Regions from separate parts of the Blautia sp. MSK20_18 genome, predicted to be linked through region 3. Evidence: riboswitches for the same ligand, from Rfam matches in the RefSeq annotation. Region 3 holds a riboswitch; each other region holds the start of a gene.

Region 1 (7,486 bases), on a different contig from region 3:
AGTTCTGCCTTGATCCCTTCGCTGTAAATGCCGGCTTCTCCTTCCCAGTACTCTTTGATCTTATCGTTTTGCATGTCACTTCTCCTTCTTTGTGGCTACTACAATAAATTTTTTTCCCTGATATCCGTATTTCCAGAAATCCATCGTCCATGGTCTGTTTAGCCAGCGGTTCTCTCTGATCTGGATCCTGGCAAAGCGTACCTTTTTTAATATCTGAAAGTCCGCTTCCGGACGCTTCTGCGATGTAAATGGCAGCTTTTCATAAATTCCGCTGTTTTCCTTCACGTCAGATCCATATGTTTTTCTTTCTGTAACATAAATAAGAAAATCAGCAATTTTCATACGAATCTTATTTTTTAATGTGGGTTCGATGGTACGATAATCCCCATCAAAATAAATGATCCTTCCGCCTGGTTTTAATACAGCCTTCCAGCGTCTGAAAGCTTTTTCCGGATCATATAATGTCCACACCGCATCTCTGGAAAGTATCACATCATAGCTTTGTTCCTGTTCCAATGGCAAAGTTACACCATCTTCCTCACAGATTTCCACCTGCTGATGATACTGTCGCATATTCCTTCTGGCTTTTTCTACCATTCCTGATGAACCATCGATCGCTTTTACATCATGTCCCAGACGCGCTGCTATGATGCTCATAAAACCCGGGCCGCAGCCCACTTCTAAAATACGAAGGGGCTCAGGTCCAAGAAGTCTTTTCAATTCTTTTGTCCAGTGAGATACCGTTCTTTTGTTACTCAATTGTTTTTGGATCATATCATCATAATCGCCGGAATCTTCTGTCCATTTATTCTCGATCTTTTCAAACATTTTTTACTCCACTACATCCAGTGTTGCCCAGTTAATGCCTTCATAGGCAGTCGGTGCAAGCTCTACATTGGTCAGTCTGGTATTGTTATAGATATAATCACGGTTCGGATAATACAGCGGCACTGTTACTGCCTGATCATTGATACGTGTGAGGATCTTATCGTATAATTCCGTCCGCTTTTCTTCATCCTGTGTCTTTAATACTTCTCCGAGATCTTTGTTCAGCTCCTCATCGTACCAGTTTACTGCCTTTGCTCCATCTTCCGCACAGAACATTGATTTCAGGAATCCATGAGGCATCCAGGAATCTTCATAGCTACGGTAAATGCACAGATCGTAATCTCTGGTGTTCCAGATCTCATCATAGTAAGCTGCGGATTCTTTTTCTACCAGTTCAATACCTACACCGACCTTCTCATATTCAGATTTCAGGAATTCACAAAGAGATTTCCATGAAGCATATTCTTCAGTCTGGAATACCAGTCTGAGGCTCAGTGGTTCTCCGTCTTTTTCTACAATACCATCTCCATCTGTATCCTCATATCCTGCTTCCTTTAACAGTTCCTTTGCTTTATCCGGATCATATGGATAGCCCTTGCTGTTTTCTTCTGTTACATAAGGAACTGTCGGAGACATAAGTCCGGTTGCAGGATTGCCGTAACCATCCAGCAGATCATTTACAATGCTTTCTTTATTTGTTGCATAATTCAGTGCCTGACGTACGTTTACATCCTGAAGCGCCGGTGTATCATAATTTTCGATCAGATAGTAAGAAAGTGTGGAAACCTGTTGTTCTGTCGATAAATTTTTATCTGCCTGGATAATACTGAAGCTTTCGGATGGAATATCCTGAAGATTCAGATCTGCCTCTCCACTCTGAAGTGCCATCACTCTGGCATCACCGTCTACCACCTGTTTCAGAACTACTTTATCAATATTTGGTTTCTCACCGTAATAATTAGGATTTGGTACCAGGACAACCTCCTGACCGCTTTCATAACTGTCGATCATCCACATTCCGGTACCCACTTCCTGACAAAATTCTCCATCTTCATCCAGTGCACTTTCACAGGTAAAACGGAACGGTCTTGGATAGCTGAATTCGATCAGCAGAGTATAACATGGTTCTGCGAACTTAAATTCTACAGTATAATCATCTACCTTTGTAACATTTTCCAGTTTGGCTGAAAAGTTACCGATCACATCCTGTTCCACCCATCTGTTATAATTCCACATCACATTGTCTGCATTAAACTCTGTGCCGTCCGAGAATTTCACATCTTTTCTTAAATGGAACGTATAGGTTGTGCCATCTTCGCTGATATCCCAGGATTCTGCCAATGCCGGTTTGATTTCTCCATTTTCTCCGTAACGTACCAGAGGATCATAGATCATTTCATAAAGACGAAAGTCCGGACCACTTTTTATAGGGTCACAAAGTTCAGGAGTCAGATCAATGGATGTCATTGCCGTAACTACTTTTTCCTCTTTTGCCTGTACATTGACACCTGTCAGTAAAGTTGCCGCCACCATGCTCAATGCTATCAATTTTGCTACACGTCTTTTCTTCATTTCTTCCTCTCCTTTGTTTGTTTTATATTTTACAGCATATGACATGCCGCAAAATGTCCTGTTTCAATTTCTGTCAATTCCGGTATATGCTCTCTGCATATATTTGTACATCTTCTGCACCGGTTCTGATATGGGCAGCCCTGTTCCGGAATGGTATCTGAAAATATTTTCTTTTCCTGCGATCCGATTCTTCGCATTTTCGGTTCTTTTACCGGAATAGAATCAAACAGATCTTTTGTATAAGGATGTACGGCAGTCTCCTTTAAGCTGTCCGTATGATCAATAAACTCGACCACGCGTCCCTGATACATAATAGCCACCTCTTTGCAGAGATATGGAACGTTGGACAGATCGTGAGTGATCAGTAAATAGGTCATCTCATATTTTTCCTGCAGCTCATTTAACAGATGCAGGATCTGCTTTCGTATGGAATAATCCAGACTGGATACCGGTTCATCACAGATCACAAGTTCCGGTCTTAATACCAATGCTCTCGCAATATTAGCTCTCTGACACTGACCTCCTGAAATCTGTCCAACATAACGGTTGCGGATATCCGGATCAAGCCCCGTCTGGATCAAAGCCTCCTTTACTCGCTCTTCATACTCACCCTCTTGCAGTTTTTCATGTAATTTCAAAATTTCCAGAATATTTTCTCCAATGGTATAACCGGGATCAAATACCCCGCTGCTGCTTTGAAAGACCATCTGAAGATTCTTGCGATATGGACGAAACTGCTTTTCAGACAAATCCTGCATTTCCTGTCCCTGAAACCAGAATTTTCCATCTGTAGGTTTCTCCAGGCCGGCGATCAGCTTTCCGAATGTAGTTTTACCACTTCCACTTTCACCGATCAGGGCCATGGATGATCCTGCATGGATTTCCAGACTTACATCATCCACTGCCTTCACAATTTTTTTCTTGCCATAATATTTTTTTAAATGTTCTGTCTTTAGTAACGTACTCATACTTTTCCCCTATAAAACTGCATCCAACAGTTTTTTTGTATATGAATGCTGCGGATGATAAAAGATCTCTTCAACCGTTCCGTTTTCCACTATTTCGCCGTCTTTCATGATCGAAACATCATCTGCGATCTCTGCCACCACACCCAGATCATGCGTAATAAATAACACGCCCAGATTTTCTTTCCTGGATAGCTGATAGATTTCTTCCAGGATCTGCTTCTGTACGGTTACATCCAAGGCTGTCGTCGGCTCATCTGCGATCAGATAATCCGGTTTCATGGACATGGCAATGGCGATCATAACACGTTGGCACATACCACCAGACAATTCGTAAGGTTTTTTCTTCATCAGTTCTTCCGGATCACGCAGATTCATCATCCGCAGACTTTCCAACGCTACTTCCCTTGCCTGTTTTTTGCTCATTTTGCGATGTTTTCTCAGTCCTTCCAGAAGCAGTTGTTCAACTGTAAAAAGCGGATCAAGAGCAGCAGTCGGATCCTGAAAGATCATTCCGATCCTGTCTCCGTATAACTGTCGTTTTTCTTTTCCTGATAACTTCAGAAGACTCTTTTCGTTCAGTGTCACATCTCCGGATATCACCTTTCCATTTCCTGCAAGCAGATTCATGATCGTCAGAGAGGTAACTGACTTGCCGCTTCCACTTTCTCCCACCAGAGCATGGATCCTTCCGCGTTTTACTTCCAGGCTGACATCTTTTACTGCATGAACCATTCCGTGAGATGTCTGAAACTCCACATGTAGTCTTTTTACCCTTAGGACATCATTTTTGGGCTGTTCCATTCTGTATTCCCTCCCCCAGATAATTAAATGCCAGAACAATGATCATGATCAGTATGCCCGGATAAAACATCAGTCTTGGATAAGTCTGGATATAACTTCTACTGTCACTGAGCATGATCCCCCATTCCGGTGTCGGTGCCTGCACACCAAGGCCGATAAAGGAAAAACCGGCAATTGACAGAATGATCGAACCGATTTCCATTGTTGCCAGTGCGATCACAGATGGCAGGATATTTCTCAATACATGCCTAAATATGATCCTTGCGTGGCCGCAGCCGCCGGCTTTTAGTGCGGTCATATAATTTTTATTTTTTTCCTGAAGTGTCAATGCTCGGGCAAGCCTTGCATATTCTGCCCAGGATACGACCGATAAGGACAGAATCAGATGAGCGCCGCTGGCTCCTACGGTTCCTGCAATGGCAAGTGCCACAATAAAGACCGGCATAGCCATAAATACATCAATGATCCTCATAATTATGGAATCGATTTTTCCACCTACATATCCGGCAAACAGTCCGATCGGCACCCCGACACATACAGTAATCAGAAGCACCGTAAAGCTATAGCTCAGTGAATACCGGCTGCCCCAGAGAAGTCTTGATAAAATACATCGTCCCAGCTGATCAGTACCTAAAGGATATGCCGCCGACGGATTCTTTAATTTTATCGAAACATCCACAAGCAGTGGATCATGCGGCGCCAGTACAGGTGCAAAAATAGCTGCCAATGCAAAAATTATGACCACCATCAATCCTATTTTTGTTTTCGGTGACCGGAATACCTGTTTCCAGTACAGATTCTGGATCATGCTTTTTTCTGTTTTCTGCTTTTTTCTGCTTCCCATTCTATGATCTCTCCTTTACTTTAACTGGATTCGCCGGTCAATCGCAGAATAGGCGATATCCACAAGAAAATTTAATACTACAATGCCAACAGCCAGAATAAAGATAAAACATTGCAGCACCGGAGTGTCTTTTGAGATCACGGATTTCAATGCCAGATTTCCGATTCCCTGAATTGAAAAAATACTTTCTATCACAGCTGAGCCACAGAAAAAACCGATCACAATTGATACCAGACGTGTCAGCACAGGAATCAGGATATTTTTCAGACCATGACGCAAAATTACATTTACAGATGACAATCCCTTAGCTCTGCTGGCACGTATGTAATCCTGCTTCAGCACCTGTATCATATTGGTACGGATCAATCTCGTCATAATTCCAAAGAAACTGATATCCATGGCAAATGCCGCAAGAATCGGGATGCCTCCGGCATCTCCTCCGATCACGGAAATCACTTTTAGCTTTACTCCAAATATATAGAGCAGCATCAGACCGATCCAGAAAGACGGCATAGATACACTGAGGGACGACAAAATGCGAATGACTTTATCCAGAACTCTGTTTTCATAAATTGCCGACAAAATTCCAAGAGGGACTGACACGATCATCAACAATAAAAACGAAGTAACTGCCAGTTTAAATGTCTGTGGAAAATATCTTTTTAATTCCTCAAAAGCCGGTTTTCTGGTAGAATATGATTTTCCAAAATCGCCATGAAGTGCCTGATCCAGCCATTTCCCGTATTGTACCAGCACCGGCTGATCCAGTCCTTCCTCATGCCGTACTTCTTCTACCTGCTCCGGTGACGGATGCTCATATTTTTTCTCCGCCAGCACTCTGGCCGCATCACCTGCCGATATAAAACTCAGCATAAAAATAATAAATGTAACCGCCAGCACTACCGGAATCATAAATATAAAACGCTTTGCAATTACTTTTCCCATTTTCATTTCTCCTCATTTTTCATCTGTTTATTCGGTTAAAATAAAAAAAGCTGATATGATCCAGCATCATATCAGCACAAAAAACAAACCTCTACCTCAGGCAGAGCTTATTCCTTCTGTATCCCATCCGAATCAGAATTCTTCTGTCAAAAAGGCAAGTCTCCTGACTCCAGTTCTTCCTACTTACCATCTTCCCGGATCTCTCCAGTGATATTTTGGTTTTCGTCCCTGTCACAGTAGCGGTGGCTGTTCTGGCATTTCACCAGATTCCTTATTAAGTACTTTGTACACCCTTCTGACTATTCAATTTTCATAGTTGCAATGAATAAATATTATAATATCATACTTTTCTTTTTATATAAATAGTTTTTTGTCAAATATAAAATATCTGAACATTTCATAGTGAAACCCGGATATTTTCTGCCTGTATTATTATAAATCTCTTAAGTAAATAACATTATGTATGAACGGTGACTTCTTTATATTTCCGTATAATGATCATATAACTTACGAATAATAAAACAGCTGCGCTGCTCCATGCACAGATCTCTGCATAGTATATTCCATCTTCACCGATCAGTTTTGGCAGCAGCAGCGCAACACTGACACGCATTATAAATTCTGCAATGCCGCTGGCAAGCGGAATCAAAGTATTACCCAGGCCCTGGATAGCGGAACGATACACATACAGCAGATACAGCACCCACAAAAAGACAGCCATAATAAACAAATACTTATATGCTATATCCAATACCTGTCGGGTCTGATCCGGTTCACCGGATACAAACAGGGACAGTACATTACGTCCAAACAGTACCATCATGCCGGAAATGAAAGCCGAAGTGAGCACTGCCATATAAGTGCCGCTGCGCACGCCTTTTCGAATCCTCTGGTATTTTTTTGCACCAAGATTCTGGCCCACATAGGTTGTAATAGCATATCCATATGAAACGGCAGCCATCTCCAAAACCCCATACAGCTTGTTCGATGCCGTAAATCCCGCCACAAACAGAAAACCAAATCCATTGATCACATACTGTACCACAAGTCCTCCCACGGAGATGATCACATTCTGTATCGCAAGAGGAACCGCCAGTTCCAAAAGCCGCAGGCTCATAGAGGGCTGCCTGTAAAAGTCCTTCTTTTCCAGGCGGATATCCGGGATTTTACGTAATACGATCAAACAGTACAAGGCTGAAAATCCCTGTGCGATAACGGTTGCCACTGCTGCTCCGGCAATACCCCAGCCAAAAACCGCCACAAATAACAGATCCAGTCCCACATTGATCACTGCTGCCACTGTCATTGCGATCAACGGAGATCTGCTGTTTCCAAGTGCCCGAAGGATCGCTGCAAATATATTATAAGCAGCTATGATCGGGATTCCCGCAAAGATCAGCCGCAAATATAGCATTGTCAGATTAATGACATTATCCGGTGTCTGTAAAAATAAAAGAACATGATAAACTGTACCTTCACTTACTGCGAGTACGACCACAGACAGTAATGCTGTCATGATATAGCTTTT
Region 2 (7,486 bases), on a different contig from region 3:
AGCGGACAGTACACTTTTTCACATTTTCCCATGAACTCCAGTGCTTCTTCAAAGGCAGACTCCGAAATGCATTCAAAAGGCTTCTCCGTGATCACTTTTGCAGCCAGTTCTTTTGCCACCTGATAATCTGCATCATTGGTATGGAGAACTCCGGTCACAAAAGGAATCCCCTGTCGCTGCAGCTTCCGATATACCGGAATCCCACTTCCATTTCCTCCGATCACAAACACCTCCGGTTTTCCGGCCGGAGGTTCCATTTCCACGCAGCCGAATTCTGCATTATAGCTTCCACGGGTGATGCCATAAAGCTTCCGAATATAATCGGAAGTAAAGATTTCCTCCGGTGCACCATATTTCTCAATGTGATCTCCATGAACACAGATCACCTGGTCAGAAATCTTCTGGGCAAGATCCAGCTCATGAAGGGACATGATCACCGTCATCTGTTTTTCCAATACCATCTTCTTCAAAATGGCAAGAAGCTCCAGCTTATGCCGGATATCCAGGAAGGAGGTCGGTTCATCCAGGATAATGATCTCCGGTTCCTGGCAGATGGCGCGTGCCAGAAGGATACGCTGTCTCTGTCCGTCACTGATAGCTGTAAAATCCCGGTCCTTCAGATCCCAGGCGTGAACCATCTCCATGGCACTTTTAACTTTTTCCTTGTCCTCTGCGGAAAGGATCCCGAGAGTTCCGGTATAGGGATATCGTCCGGTGGATACCACATCCTCACAGGTCATAAGCTCCGGTCGCATGCGCTCGGTAAGTACTACAGCCAGTTTTTTTGACACTTCCCTGTTGGTCATCCGGCTCATCTGTTCCTGTTCCAGATATACCGTTCCGCTGATCAGGGAAAGCTGTCTTGTGATACTCTTCAAAATAGTAGATTTTCCGGCACCGTTGGGACCGATCAGTGTCAGGATCTCTCCTTTATTCAGCTGAATATTGATCTCTTTGATCAGCGGTTTTCCATCATAGCCTACGGTCAGCTGATCTGTATAAAAAAAATATGATTTCATCGTTTATATCCTCTGCTGTCTGCGAATCATGATATAGATAACTACCGGTGCTCCGAAAACTGCTGTCACAGAACTGATGCTCAGCTCCGTCGGTGCAAATACAGTTCTTGCGATCAGGTCACAGAACAGGCAGAACACTGCACCGCCCAGAAAACAGGCCGGGATCACAAGCAGGGGTTTTGCAGTCTTCAGGAGACTTTTTGCAATATGAGGCACAGCGATCCCCACGAAGGAGATCGGCCCTGCAAAAGCGGTCACACAGGCAGAAAGAATACTGGAAAGCAGGATCAGAAGTATCCGGAAAGCCTTGATATTAACTCCCATATTCTGCGCGTAAGTCTCCCCCAGCTGATAGGCGCTGATCGGTTTTGACATAAAAAATACGATCACCATGGTAAGAAGTACCACAGCAGCCATAGTCTGCACATTCCCCCAGGTCATACCGGAAAAGCTTCCCAGTGACCAGTTGTGAAGATTGACTATGTTGGAATCATCTGCAAAGGTCACCACAAAGTCTGTGATGGCCGAACAGATATAGCCGATCATAACACCACTGATGACCAGCATGGACATGTTGTGGACTTTTTTTGCCACAAGGAGCACAAAGCCCATGGAAATCATTGAGCCTGCAAAAGCAGCCAGGATCATGGCACCGGAACCGATGGACACCGATCTGCTTAAAAAAAAGATCATCAGAAGCGCCACGATCAGCTTGGCACCGGAAGAGATTCCCAGTACAAAGGGTCCCGCGATAGGATTGTTAAAAAAGGTCTGCAGCAAAAATCCGGAAACAGAAAGTGCTCCGCCAAGGATGATAACTGCCAGTATCCTGGGAAGACGGATCTCCCAGACGATATTATAAGAAGTTTCATCTCCCTGATGCCGGAATATGATATTCAGGATCTCCTTCACAGAGAGGTGGATACTTCCGGAATTTACATTCCATATAAATAAAAAGATTAAAAGTACCGCAAGGATCACAAAAGAGATCCCGTATCGGACTGCGCGTTTTCTGTCATTCATTTTTTCTGGTACACTCCTCTTCTGTTTTGTTATCCTGTCCTTTCGTTTCCTGCTCACAGGTGGAAACCGACAAAGGAGTTAAAGCGAACACTGGAATTTATTTCAGTTTATGCATATAGGTCAGCTCATCCAGAGAATCATCGTCTGTAGTCAGCATGGTGTGGATATCCTCGATCATGGTTCCAAGTCCGGTAGTTTCCTGGAAGAGATTTTTGCCTGTGCACCAGACATTTCCGTTCTTCACTGCCTTGAAATCTGCAAGAAGCTTACTTTTGGAAAGAAGCTCATCAATGGTCTTAAGTTCCCCGTCAATCGTACTGTTATAGATGATATAGTCTGCATCCTTCGCCTTGGCATAAAACTCTTCCATCTGCATATTCATGGTGGAAAGAGCATTGTCATTTACTCCCGTATCCTCCGGAACATAATTTCCTCCTGCGAGAGAGATCATTTCTGAAACATAGTCGCCGCTTTTTCTTATATTTACCGCACCTACGGAGTTGATATAAAAGAACGCCACGGTCTTATCTGTTTTATCTGCTGTGAGAACCTTATCCAGCTTGTCCGTCTGCTCTTTGAAAACCTTTTCTGCCACATCTTCTTTTCCCAGAAGAACTGCGTAAAGCTTCATCCATTCGGTCCTTCCAAGAGGGTGACTCTCATAGCTGGAACGCTCTACCATTACAGGAATCCCGAACTGCTCCAGTTTCTCCTGTACCTCCGGATTGTGATGGATCATGGTAGATTCAATGGCAAGGTCACAGCCCTCGTTCAGGATCAGCTCGTAATCCGGAGCACTGTACTTGCCGGCATAGATCATCTTTTTCTGTTCCATGGCGTCCTTTGCTTCCTGGATATACCATCCGTCTTCCTTGGTTCCGGAAAGCTTGATGCTGTCAATCCCGTCGATAGCGCGGAAAAGATCCATGGCCGAGGTTGCTACCAGATAGATATTGTTTATGGGCTGCTGCAGAACCGCAATGTCAGGATCCAGCCCCTCCGGTGCTTTCTTGCCTTCGGGAACTACAAGAAACTGTCCTTCCTGATCAATGGTGAGCAGCGCATAGCCATCGTTGTAGTAATCCACATTAAATTCCTTTGCGTAGGAAAGATCCATACTGTGGTCAAAGGTAAGGCCTGGAATATCCGCAGGCTTATGTTCTGTCTCTGCTGCCTGCACTGCAAAAGCACACCCCAGGATCAGGGTCAGCGTCAGAAATATGTATGAAATTATTTTTTTCATTTTTCTTCCTTTTTCATGCTCGAAGAATCAAAATTCAGGGTATACTCAATCTCGTGAGGAGTACTCATGGCTACAGTATCTGCAGTCACTTCCATTTCTGCGTCAAAGACTGTGACCGGGATCTCAAATGTGGAGTTTCCGTCTTTGTTCACCGGCTCATATTTTTCGCCGTCCACGATCATGTAATCATAATTCGGACTGCTCCAGATAATGGTTGCCGTAGCTTCTTTGTCCTTGATCTCTACTTTAGCTGGAGATTCTACAGATGCTCTTCCTGTTCCGCCTGTAAGGGTTACATCCGTCTCATAGGTTCCGTCCTCCAGCTTCAGCTCTTCCGGTTTTTTCCCTTCGGATTTTTTGTCGTCAGAGGTTTTTACAGGATTCTTTACGCTGACTTTATGGTCGTACCATTTGCCTTTTTCTCCCAGGATCGCCACGTTAAATTCCTCACCAATGGCCGGTACCGGGATATCAAATCCGTAAACCTCCTCTGTATAACCATCGCTGTACTTCACTGTATCTGTGGTCGGCTCAATGATCTCTGCTCCGTCCTTCTGGGCATCCTCGGCAGTTCCCGCAAACAGGTTAACGATCTTCTTGGAAACCAGACTTACGTGGATGGTCATTTTACCATCTTTGACCGTGAGCTCTCCTTTTTTGTCATTGGCCTCATTTACATGAAACATGCTGCTGTCTGTACCAAACTCTGCTGTATAAACGCCATCTTCCAGGGTATCTGCTTTGGCTGCATCTGTATCCTTTTCTTCGGAAGCTTCTGCTTCCTCACCGGACTCTGTTTTTGTTTCATCTGTTTTTGCCATCGCAGGCACAGAGCCCAGCACCAGGACTGATGCACTTGCCATTGCAAGAATTAAGTTTACATAGCGTTTTTTCATGATAATCTTCTCCCTTCCATAGATACAGCAATCTGCCCGGAAAACAGTCTTCCTGATCTTTCCGGGCAGTTACATTGATTTCTTATAGGTATCTGAACTCACTCAGATATTTTTATATTTATTATTCTGCGGACTCCTCAGCAGAATCAGCCTCTGTATCTGCTGCTGCATCAGAATCTGCGGACTCCTCAGTGCTTCCCAGAGAATCGATGGCTGCCTTTGTATGCTCTACATAAAGCTTCTCAACTGCTTCGATTCTTCCAAGACCCTCGATCTGGCAGTCAACCTTATCGAAGTTTCCGGATGCTACAAACTGGCTCTTCCAGGAATCCTCCTCATCACCGGCCATATCGTTATTTGCATGGTCTCCGGCAACAACCATCAGCGGACGAAGAACAACGTTCTTGTATCCTGCTTCTTTTACCTTCTCGATAACCTTGTCGCAGGCTGTATCTTCCGGCTTACCCTCTACAGTACCGATGAATGCGTTCTTCAATCCAAGGTTTTCCATCTGTGTCTGCATCTGATCGTATGTAACGTTAGCTGTATGAGATGTTCCATGTCCCATGAATACGAATGCTGTGCCAGCCTCAGCTGCTGCATCCATGCTGTCAAATCCGGCCTCTTTGCAAGCCGTATCTGTGATTGCCTGAGCAACGGCTTTCTTGTCATCATTGATCACAGTTGCATCGTCTCCAACCTCACCGAGCATTGGCTCTGCGATAGCTACAGACTCGAATTTATCTTTATAGCCATTGATCGCTTCTGTCATCTCATCGTACTCAGCACCATGCATCAGATGGGTAGGCTGTACAACCAGATTCTTAACACCATTCTCTACTGCACGGTCAAGAGCCTGCTGCATGTTATCGATCACTTCATCATCTCTTGCCTCTACATGGTTGATGATGATCTGTGCTGTAAATGCTCTTCTTACAGACCAGTCCGGATAAGCTTCTGCAAGAGCATCCTCGATTCCCTTGACATCCTCTGCACGGCTGTCATTGAAGGAAGTACCAAAGCTTACAACAAGAAGTTCATTCTCACCGATCTCATCCTGGTTACGCGGATCGTCCTTGGAAGCATCTCCTGTGTCACGTCCGAAATAATCCGGATCTGCATTCTCACCCTCTACCAGTTCTTTCTGAGCATCTGTCAGAGCATCCCATGCTTCTTTGGCTGCCTTGCAGTCCTCATCTGTTGTGTCGTTTCTTTCCTGTACATAGATCTTGTCGATCAGAGCTGCTACATTATCTGCTGCTTCCTGATCTGCATCAGAAGCCTCTGTGGTATCAGCTGCCTCAGCGTTCTCTTCTGTAGCAGAATCCTCTGCTGCCATTGCTGTTGTAGCCGCACCCATAGAGCATGTCATGGAAACTGCGAGCATCAGAGCTAACATTGTTTTTCTTTTCATTTCTCATTGTCCTCTTTTCATGTATTTCCAGAATACTGATATGTACAAAAAAGCAGCAGCTCTCTGCGGCCGCCTGCTCACACATGATTCTCTGCGCAATACAAATACATAAAAAGAAGTTCTGTATTGTTATGGAGAATACCGATTCGTAAACCGCGAATCCCTGAATCTCACAATAAGGCAGTTCTCCTGACTTGGTTCCACGCTGCTTTCCCTTCCCGGTCTCCCAGTGGTTATAAAAGCAGCTCCCCTTTCACAGTGACGGTATCGTTCCGGATTCTCACCGGATTCTCTTTTGCACATCCGATTGGATGCAACCTTATCATTATAACATTTGCACATATTTTCTTTTACCTGGTTATCTAACTTTTACCACAAACTCATAAATTTGTCAAGATTGATGTCAGACGATTCACGGTTTTCTGTGATCTTCGCTCACAAAAAACACCTCGCGAAATATTACCAGTGAACAGTAACCGGTTTTCTCCCTGTATCTGTCAGTTATTATCAGAATACTTTCTCCAATATTCATGCATATCCTGCATAAAAAACAGCCCCTTTCTGTCATCACCCTGATATCAGAAAAGGACTGTCTTACATCAGATATTCGCAATCCGCTTTGCTACTTGCTCATAACAGATAAACTGCTTTGCAGTTTATCTGTTAAAATACTCCTGCTCCAGGTATCTGGCTACGTAGACTCCGCTGGCAGATGCATGGGACAGAGAATGGGTCACGCCGCTACAGTCTCCGATAACAAAGAGACCCTTGTGGCAGGTTTCCAGATTTTCGTCGATCTCGACCTCCATGTTGTAGAATTTAACCTCAACGCCATAAAGCAAAGTATCATCATCTGCGGTTCCCGGTGCGATCTTGTCCAGGGCATAGATCATCTCGATGATGCCATCCAGGATACGTTTCGGCATAACAAGGCTTAAATCTCCCGGTGTCGCAGAAAGTGTAGGTGTTACGAAACTTTCCTCAATACGGGCTTTTGTGCTTCGTCTTCCGCGGATCAGATCTCCAAACCGCTGTACCATAACACCACCGCCAAGCATATTGGAAAGTCTTGCAATGCTCTCACCGTATCCGTTGCTGTCATGGAACGGCTCTGAGAAATGCTTGGATACCAGAAGGGCAAAGTTTGTATTGTTGGTATGCTTTGCCGGATCTTCGTAGCTGTGACCGTTTACTGTGATGATACCGTTGGTATTTTCATTCACGACAACACCTCGCGGGTTCATGCAGAAGGTACGGACCATATCCTCAAACTTCTCAGTTCTGTAAACGATCTTGCTCTCATAAAGCTCATCTGTCAGACGGCTGAAAACCTCTGCCGGAAGCTCCACACGGACTCCGATGTCCACACGGTTGGAAAGAGTCGGGATCTTAAGCTCTGTACATACCGTCTCCATCCATTTACTTCCGCTTCGTCCTGCGGAGATGATACAGTAAGTTCCCTCGTAACGCTCATCTCCTACAAAAACTGCATAACCGTCTTCAGTTTTTTCTACTTTGTCAACAGATGCGTCAAAATAGAAGTCCACATGGTCTTTCATTTTTTCATAGAGGTTCTGAAGCACCACATAGTTGATATCTGTTCCCAGATGACGGACTGATGCATCCAAAAGATGCAGGCCGTTCTGAAGGCAGAGCTTACGGATCTCGCTGTTTGTGGTAGAATAAAGTTTGGTTCCCTCACCGCCATGCATCAGGTTCAGTTTATCTACATATTCCATCAGCTCTGTGGCTGTATCCTTGCCGATATGCTGGTACAGAGTTCCGCCAAACTGATTGGTGATATTATATTTTCCATCAGAGAAAGCGCCTGCACCGCCAAAGCCCTTCATGATCGCACAGGTTTTGCAGTGGATACAGGATTTTACTTTCT
Region 3 (7,486 bases):
CAATCCAAATAACACTGTGTTAATATATAAAAAGATTGAAACAAGATATTGCAAAAGTATTACAAAGAAAACCAACGAAGCGGATGGTCAGATCCGCTGTATTAAATTAGAATCAGATTGCGAGGGTGAACAGTCATGAAGAAAAGGATATTATGTCTGACACTGGCGCTCATCATCAGCGGAGCACAGGTAGTCAGCGTAAGCGCAACAAGAGAAGATGAGGCAGCACTTCAGCAGGAGATGGATGCGACTAACGAACAGCTGAATGCGACTTATTCCAGATTGGATGAGCTTTCCTCACAGAAGTCACAGATTGAAGGCGAGATTTCAACTCTTGATGCCAATCTTGTAAACGTGATGGTTTCGATCCAGACACTGGAGGGAGATATCTCCAATAAGGAAGCCGACATTGCATCTACACAGACCAACCTTGAGAAGGCCAAAAATGCCAAGCAGAAACAGTATGAGGCAATGAAGAAACGTATCCAGTATCTCTATGAGAAGGGTGGAGATGATGCATGGTTCCAGATGATGCTGAATGCAGAGAACCTGTCTGACCTTCTTACAAGAGCAGAGTACACACAGAAGACTTATGAGCAGGACCGTAAGAGTCTTGAAAAATATTCCAATACGATCCAGCAGGTGGCAAACCTGGAGGCACAGTACACACAGGAGAAGGCAGAACTGGAGGGAATGAAGCAGGAATATGAGGCAGAGTCCCAGAACCTGCAGGCACAGCTGGATGAGAAGCGTGCCACATCCGCAGATTATGATAATGAGATCGCCTACGCACAGCAGCAGGCTACAGATTATGCCAACCTTCTTGCAGAGCAGACTGCAGAGCTTCAGAGATTAGAGGCTGAGCGTATTGCAGCAGAGGAAGAGGCAAGACGTCAGGCCGAGGCTGAAGCAGCAGCGAGAGCACAGGCTGAGGCAGAAGAGGAAGCAAGACGCCAGGCAGAGCAGGAAGCACAGCAGGATGAGGCGGACGAGAGCGAAGACGTACAGTACGATGAGGACGGCGACGTGATCGAGAATGCAGATGAGGATACTGCAGAAGATGACACCGAGGATGTGGATGAAGATGCAGACAATGGTGAGAATGATGATGCGTCCGAGGATACTGAGAATACAGAGGATAATGCAGACGCAGATTACGATAACAGCACAGACGCATCTGAAGAAAGTGCAGAGGACACATCTAATGCAGAGGATACATCTTCAGACAGTGACAGTTCTTCTTACAGTAGCGGTTCAGGATCTTCTGTTGTGAATTATGCTACACAGTTTGTGGGAAATCCTTACGTATGGGGTGGAACAAGCCTTACCAATGGTGCAGACTGCTCCGGATTTGTACAGAGTGTCTATGCGAACTTCGGAGTCAGCCTTCCGAGAACCTCCTATGAGCAGCAGAATGCAGGTACAGAAGTATCCTACGCAGATGCACAGCCGGGAGATCTGATCTGCTATGGCGGACACGTGGCTATTTACATGGGTAATGGCCAGATCGTTCATGCATCGAACTCTCAGGACGGGATCAAGATCAGCAATGATGCTACATACAGAACAATTGTATCTGTAAGACGTCTTGTATAATAAAAACGTACAACAGAAAATAAAAATACAGCAGCCCGACAGCAGTTTGTCGGGCTGTTTTTAACGTCGGAAAAAATACTGAAAAACCCATGGAACGGAGTGAACAGCAACAAAATATGCTCAAAAATGTATAAATATTGAAAACAGTATTGACATATAATTAACGGGATGTTATTATAATGTCAGTATAATTCCATATTGAACATAGCAAGTGCTGAGGATAGCTGACAGTTATATATTGATTATCAGAAGTCCACAGAAAAGGGAATCAGGTGTGAAACCTGAGCGATCCGGTCACTGTAACGGAGGAGCGAATCTCATAGTCCATTGTACGTATGTATGAGAAGGAGAGAGGAGTCATGATCCCGGAGCCAGGAAACCTGCTTGTTATGGCGAGGTTAAACTTCCGTGTAAAGTGTAACAACCATTTCAGGGACTCCGCACCCCTGGGACGTTGTCTACTTTTTTACGAGAGTAGGCATTTTTTTATGGAATGCGCCTGTTCATATGAATTATACATGATTAAATGGCAGGCGATACTACTCCGGATACATTCGTTCCCTCCGCGCACTCATGAACGGATTATATTTCTACCCCGGGGTGGCATCGCTACCTCTTTTTTATAGGAAAAAATTATGTGTGGTTATGTCAGGAGAGGAGAAAAGAGCCATGGAGAAACCATACTGGGAAGGCAAAGAATACTCTTACTTCAGCCACAAAAACTGTGAGTATTTTCCGTGCCATAAAGGAGCAGATCCGGAGAACTTCAATTGTCTGTTCTGCTATTGTCCTTTATATGCACTGGGAGATAAATGTGGTGGTAATTTCCGCTTTACGGAAAGCGGGATCAAAGACTGCACCGAATGCAAGCTTCCTCACAGAAGAGAAAATTTCGGATATGTTACAGGTAAATATAGCGAGCTTGCGGAAATTGTACGGAAGCAGCGGGAAAAATAAAAAACAGGCCAGTTCAGATACAGGAAAATGTATATTCCTGTGTTTGAACTGGCCTGTTTTGTTTGGGGGACAATATCTGTTATCTGTCGGAAAAGATACAGAAGATCATTCTCTGGTTTGGAGAAAAACCTTGAGTCTGGGAATCTGGTTGTTGAGGATCAGCTGTTCCGGAAACATGGCCTGATGAACAAACTCAGCAGCACAGGTAAAATCTCCGATATGCTCCGGGCCATGGCTGTCACTGGAAAGAAGCAGCGGCAGATCATATTTGCGGCAGCATCGAAGGATCTCGAAACAGTTTTCTCTTGTGTCGCCACGATAGCCATAAGGTGCAAGAGAAGCTTCGTTGATCTCAAAGATCGTGCCGGTTTCCCTGGCAGCCCTTGCAAGCGCATCATAATTAACCGGGTAATGAGTGTTATCACTATGTCCGAGGATCTTTACACAGGGGTTTTTCATTACATTGATAAAAGCTTCTGTGTTTTCGGCTCTGGTACCGCAGCGGTAATTCCAGGCATGCATGCTGGCAATGGCGTAATCAAGTTTACATAATAATTCCTGATCTAAATCTACCGTTCCGCTGCGGTCAAGGATATTCAGTTCAATTCCGTAGAGTAATTCTACACCGAAATGTTTTTTGGGAGAATAGGTAAGGCTGCGGAAATAGGAGGAAGTTCCGGCTGCCAGAGTGCCGGGACCGTGATCAGTGATCCCGAGAAGCCGGAGACCTTTCTCGGCAGCTGCGCGTGCCATGTTGGTGATGGTACATTCCGTGCCGTGACCACTGGCGATGGAGTGGGTATGCATATCAGAAAGATACATAAAAATACACCTCTTTTACTGTTTGAGAACATGTGACAGAGCGGAATACGAATGTCCGCTTTGCATAAATTTTTTCTGAAAAACAAAGGAATTCCTATATAAATCCAAGTATGGCAGAGCAGAAAAACAAAGTCAATAGAGAAAAACATAAAAATACAAAAAACAAATAAAATCAACAGGGCGCAACCGACAAAAACCACAAAAACAGCTAGAAATACATGTTGGATTTCGTTGACATCGAAGTAGGGGTAAGGTATAATAAAACTACATGAGCACATAGCCGGACAGGAGCGGTTCTGGAAGCGTAGAGGCAGACAGATCACCAGAAACAACCGGTTGTGAGAAAGGAGAATCATGGAGAAATTTCATATAGCAGATGTTCCGAAAACAGACAGGATCACACATCTTGTAGATAATCTTTATGCAAAGATGCCGGTGATCGAATCTGCCAGAGCAAAACTGATCACAGAGTCTTACAAAGCAACAGAAGACGAGCCGATCATCACCCGCAGAGCCAAGGCATTTGCCCACATCCTGCACAACATTCCGATCATCATCCGTGATGAGGAGCTGATCGTCGGAAGCAGCACTTTGGCGCCGAGAGGCTGTCAGACGTTTCCGGAGTATTCTTTCCAGTGGCTGGAGGATGAGCTGGATACAGTGGCTACCAGAACAGCCGATCCATTTTATATTGCGGAGGAAACCAAGGCGGAGCTCCGTGAGGTACATAAATACTGGAAAGGCAAGACTACCAGTGAGCTTGCAACCTCCTATATGGCACCGGAAGCGATTCTTGCCATTGACCACAATATTTTTACACCCGGAAACTATTTCTACAATGGTGTAGGACACGTAACCGTTAAATATGAAGAAGTTCTGGCGATCGGTTATGAAGGGATCATTGCCAAAGCTCAGAAGGAACTGGATGAGTGTAATGTAGGAGATGGTGATTACGCAAAGAAATCCCGTTTCCTGGAAGCAGTTATCATGAGCTGTCAGGCAGTTATCGACTATGCACATCGCTATGCCGAGCTCGCAGAGCAGATGGCATATCAGTGTCAGGATCCGACCAGAAAACAGGAACTCCTTCAGATCGCATCCAATTGTACACGCGTACCGGCGAAGGGCGCCCGTAACTTCTATGAGGCGTGCCAGTCCTTCTGGTTTGTACAGCAGCTGATCCAGATGGAAAGCAGCGGACATTCTATTTCTCCGGGACGTTTTGACCAGTATATGTATCCGTATTACAAGAGTGATATGGAAGCAGGCAATCTTACCAGAGAATTTGCCCAGGAACTGATGGACTGCATATGGGTAAAATTAAACGACCTGAATAAATGCCGTGATGCTGCATCTGCAGAAGGCTTTGCAGGCTACAGCCTTTTCCAGAACCTGATCGCAGGTGGTCAGAACAAGGATGGCGAGGATGTGACCAATGATCTCTCCTTTATGTGCATCCAGGCGTCTATGCATGTGCACCTTCCGGCACCGTCTCTTTCTGTAAGAGTATGGAACGGATCACCACATGAATTCCTGATCAAGGCTGCAGAGCTTACAAGAACAGGAATCGGACTTCCGGCTTATTACAATGATGAGGTTATCATTCCTGCACTGCAGAACCGCGGCCTTTCTCTTGCAGATGCCAGAGAATATAACATCATCGGCTGTGTAGAACCGCAGAAGGCAGGTAAGACAGAGGGTTGGCATGACGCTGCATTCTTTAACATGTGCCGTCCGCTGGAGATGGTTTTCTCTAATGGTATGGACAAAGGGGTACAGATCAGTGTCCAGACCGGCGATGTCACAGAGATGAAGAGCTTCGATGAGTTCTATGATGCATATAAGAAACAGATGGAATATTTCATTTCCCTGCTTGTAAATGCTGATAATGCCATTGATGTGGCACATGCGGAGAGATGTCCGCTTCCATTCCTTTCCTGTATGGTGGATGACTGCCTGAAACGAGGCAAATCCGTTCAGGAAGGCGGAGCTGTTTATAACTTTACAGGTCCTCAGGGATTTGGTATTGCAAACATGGCAGATTCTCTGTATGCGATCCGCAAGCTTGTATATGAAGAAAAGAAGATGACCATGGAAGAGCTGAAGGAGGCTCTGGCATGGAACTACGGCAAGGGTATCGATGCACAGTCTGCAGCAGATATCACCACCATTGTTATGCAGAAGCTTCAGGAGAATGGCATCCGCGTAAATGAGCAGACCGCAACAGCTGTTATGACAGCAGCTCTCGGAACAGAGCCATCTCCGGAGAAGAAAGCAAGATTCGAAGAGATCCACAAGATGATCGAGGAGGTTCCGAAGTTTGGAAACGATATCCCGGATGTGGATTATTTTGCAAGAGATGTGGCTTATACTTACACCAAGCCGCTTCAGAAATATATGAACCCGAGAGGCGGACATTATCAGGCAGGACTTTATCCTGTATCTGCAAACGTTCCTCTTGGCGGACAGACCGGTGCAACACCGGATGGCCGTTACGCACATACTCCGGTAGCAGATGGTGTTTCCCCGTCAGCCGGCAAGGATGTGAAGGGACCGACAGCTGCGGCAACTTCTGTATCCCGCCTGGATCATTTTATCGTATCCAACGGAACACTGTTCAATCAGAAATTCCATCCGTCAGCACTTGCAGGAAGAGAAGGACTGGAGAAATTCGTAGCACTGATCCGCGGATACTTTGATCAGAAGGGTATGCATATGCAGTTTAACGTTGTTGACAGAGAAACACTTCTGGATGCACAGAAGCATCCGGAGAAGTACAAACATCTGGTTGTACGTGTTGCAGGCTACAGCGCATTGTTCACTACACTTTCCAGATCTCTGCAGGACGATATCATCAGACGTACTGAGCAGGGCTTCTAAAGGAGTAACGAATGGACTATTTGGATACAAAGGGCAGGATCTTTGATATTCAGAAATATTCAGTACACGATGGACCGGGTATCCGTACCATCGTGTTCCTGAAGGGCTGCGTTCTTCGCTGCCGCTGGTGCTGTAATCCGGAATCACAGGAATACCGGATCCAGAACATGAAGGTTCTGGGAGAAGATAAAGTGATCGGCCGCGACGTGACAGTTCGTGAGATGATCGAAGAGGTGGAAAAAGACCGTGCCTATTATTATCGTTCCGGAGGCGGGATCACCCTTTCCGGAGGGGAATGTATGTGTCAGGCGGACTTTTCCAGAGATCTTCTTCGCGCGGCAAAGGAGAGAGGGATCAACACAGCGGTAGAAAGTATGGCCTGTGCCCCATGGGAAAAGATCGAACAGGTACTTCCCTATCTGGATGTATATCTGATGGATATCAAGCATATGGATCAGGAAAAACATAAAGAATTCACAGGACGGGCCAACGGACTGATGCTGGAGAATGCAAGAAAGGTTGCACTCTATGGCAAGACCAGACTGGTGATCCGCGTTCCGGTTATTCCGACTTTCAATGATTCTGTGGAAGAGATCCAGGCAATCTCCAGATTTGCGGCATCCCTTCCAGGTGTAAACAAGATCCATCTTCTTCCGTACCACAGATTGGGACAGGATAAATATGATGGCCTTGGACGCCCCTATTTAATGGAAGGAATTCTTCCACCGACAGCAGAACATATGCAGATGTTAAAGAATGCGGTACACGCGGTATGCGGCCTGGACTGCCAGATCGGCGGCTGAGAAATAAAAGAATTACAGAGAAAAGATCCTCTGCAAACAGACAACATAAAAAACAATAAAAACAACATAATGAGCAACAAGAAACCAACACAAAACAACGGATTGTCCTTGACTTATTTTGTGGTATGGAGTAAAATATTTCCAGAAACAAAATAGTGCAATCCAATGCTCAAGGAGGAAATTAAGCATGGTAAACGAGTTTGAAATCAAAAAACAGCTTTGCGACATCGGTAAAAGAATCTACAACCGTAACATGGTTGCAGCTAACGACGGAAACTTCTCCGTTAAAGTGGCAGAGAATGAATATCTTTGCACACCAACAGGTGTATCCAAAGGTTTCATGACACCAGAGTTCATCTGTAAAGTAGATGGCAAGGGTAATGTAATCCAGGCTAACCCGGGATTCAAACCATCATCTGAGATCAAGA

Evidence for each region. Region 3 has a riboswitch for cobalamin ahead of LI091_RS16715 (cysteine-rich small domain-containing protein). Riboswitches for the same ligand answer to the same signal wherever they lie in the genome.
Region 1: another riboswitch for cobalamin. It lies ahead of LI091_RS08250 (ABC transporter permease); the one in region 3 lies ahead of LI091_RS16715 (cysteine-rich small domain-containing protein).
Region 2: another riboswitch for cobalamin. It lies ahead of LI091_RS09415 (sirohydrochlorin cobaltochelatase); the one in region 3 lies ahead of LI091_RS16715 (cysteine-rich small domain-containing protein).

What each region holds. Positions count from the first base shown of each region.
Region 1 covers NZ_JAJCGR010000011.1:45,531-53,016, reverse strand. Annotated here, with positions in the region: gene LI091_RS08280 (class I SAM-dependent methyltransferase) at 1-74, opposite strand, end outside; gene LI091_RS08275 (class I SAM-dependent methyltransferase) at 76-828, opposite strand; gene LI091_RS08270 (nickel ABC transporter substrate-binding protein) at 832-2,400, opposite strand; gene LI091_RS08265 (oligopeptide/dipeptide ABC transporter ATP-binding protein) at 2,430-3,368, opposite strand; gene LI091_RS08260 (ABC transporter ATP-binding protein) at 3,378-4,169, opposite strand; gene nikC (nickel transporter permease) at 4,150-5,013, opposite strand; gene LI091_RS08250 (ABC transporter permease) at 5,029-5,958, opposite strand; cobalamin riboswitch at 6,095-6,268, opposite strand; gene LI091_RS08245 (MATE family efflux transporter) at 6,416-7,486, opposite strand, start outside.
Region 2 covers NZ_JAJCGR010000014.1:2,182-9,667, forward strand. Annotated here, with positions in the region: gene LI091_RS09395 (ABC transporter ATP-binding protein) at 1-1,019, opposite strand, end outside; gene LI091_RS09400 (FecCD family ABC transporter permease) at 1,023-2,042, opposite strand; gene LI091_RS09405 (ABC transporter substrate-binding protein) at 2,140-3,285, opposite strand; gene LI091_RS09410 (hypothetical protein) at 3,282-4,181, opposite strand; gene LI091_RS09415 (sirohydrochlorin cobaltochelatase) at 4,303-5,595, opposite strand; cobalamin riboswitch at 5,758-5,932, opposite strand; gene LI091_RS09420 (NAD(P)/FAD-dependent oxidoreductase) at 6,252-7,486, opposite strand, start outside.
Region 3 covers NZ_JAJCGR010000049.1:6,503-13,988, forward strand. Annotated here, with positions in the region: gene LI091_RS16710 (C40 family peptidase) at 136-1,596, shown strand; cobalamin riboswitch at 1,829-1,998, shown strand; gene LI091_RS16715 (cysteine-rich small domain-containing protein) at 2,266-2,553, shown strand; gene LI091_RS16720 (phosphatase) at 2,659-3,375, opposite strand; gene LI091_RS16725 (glycyl radical protein) at 3,730-6,255, shown strand; gene LI091_RS16730 (glycyl-radical enzyme activating protein) at 6,267-7,058, shown strand; gene LI091_RS16735 (class II aldolase/adducin family protein) at 7,246-7,486, shown strand, end outside.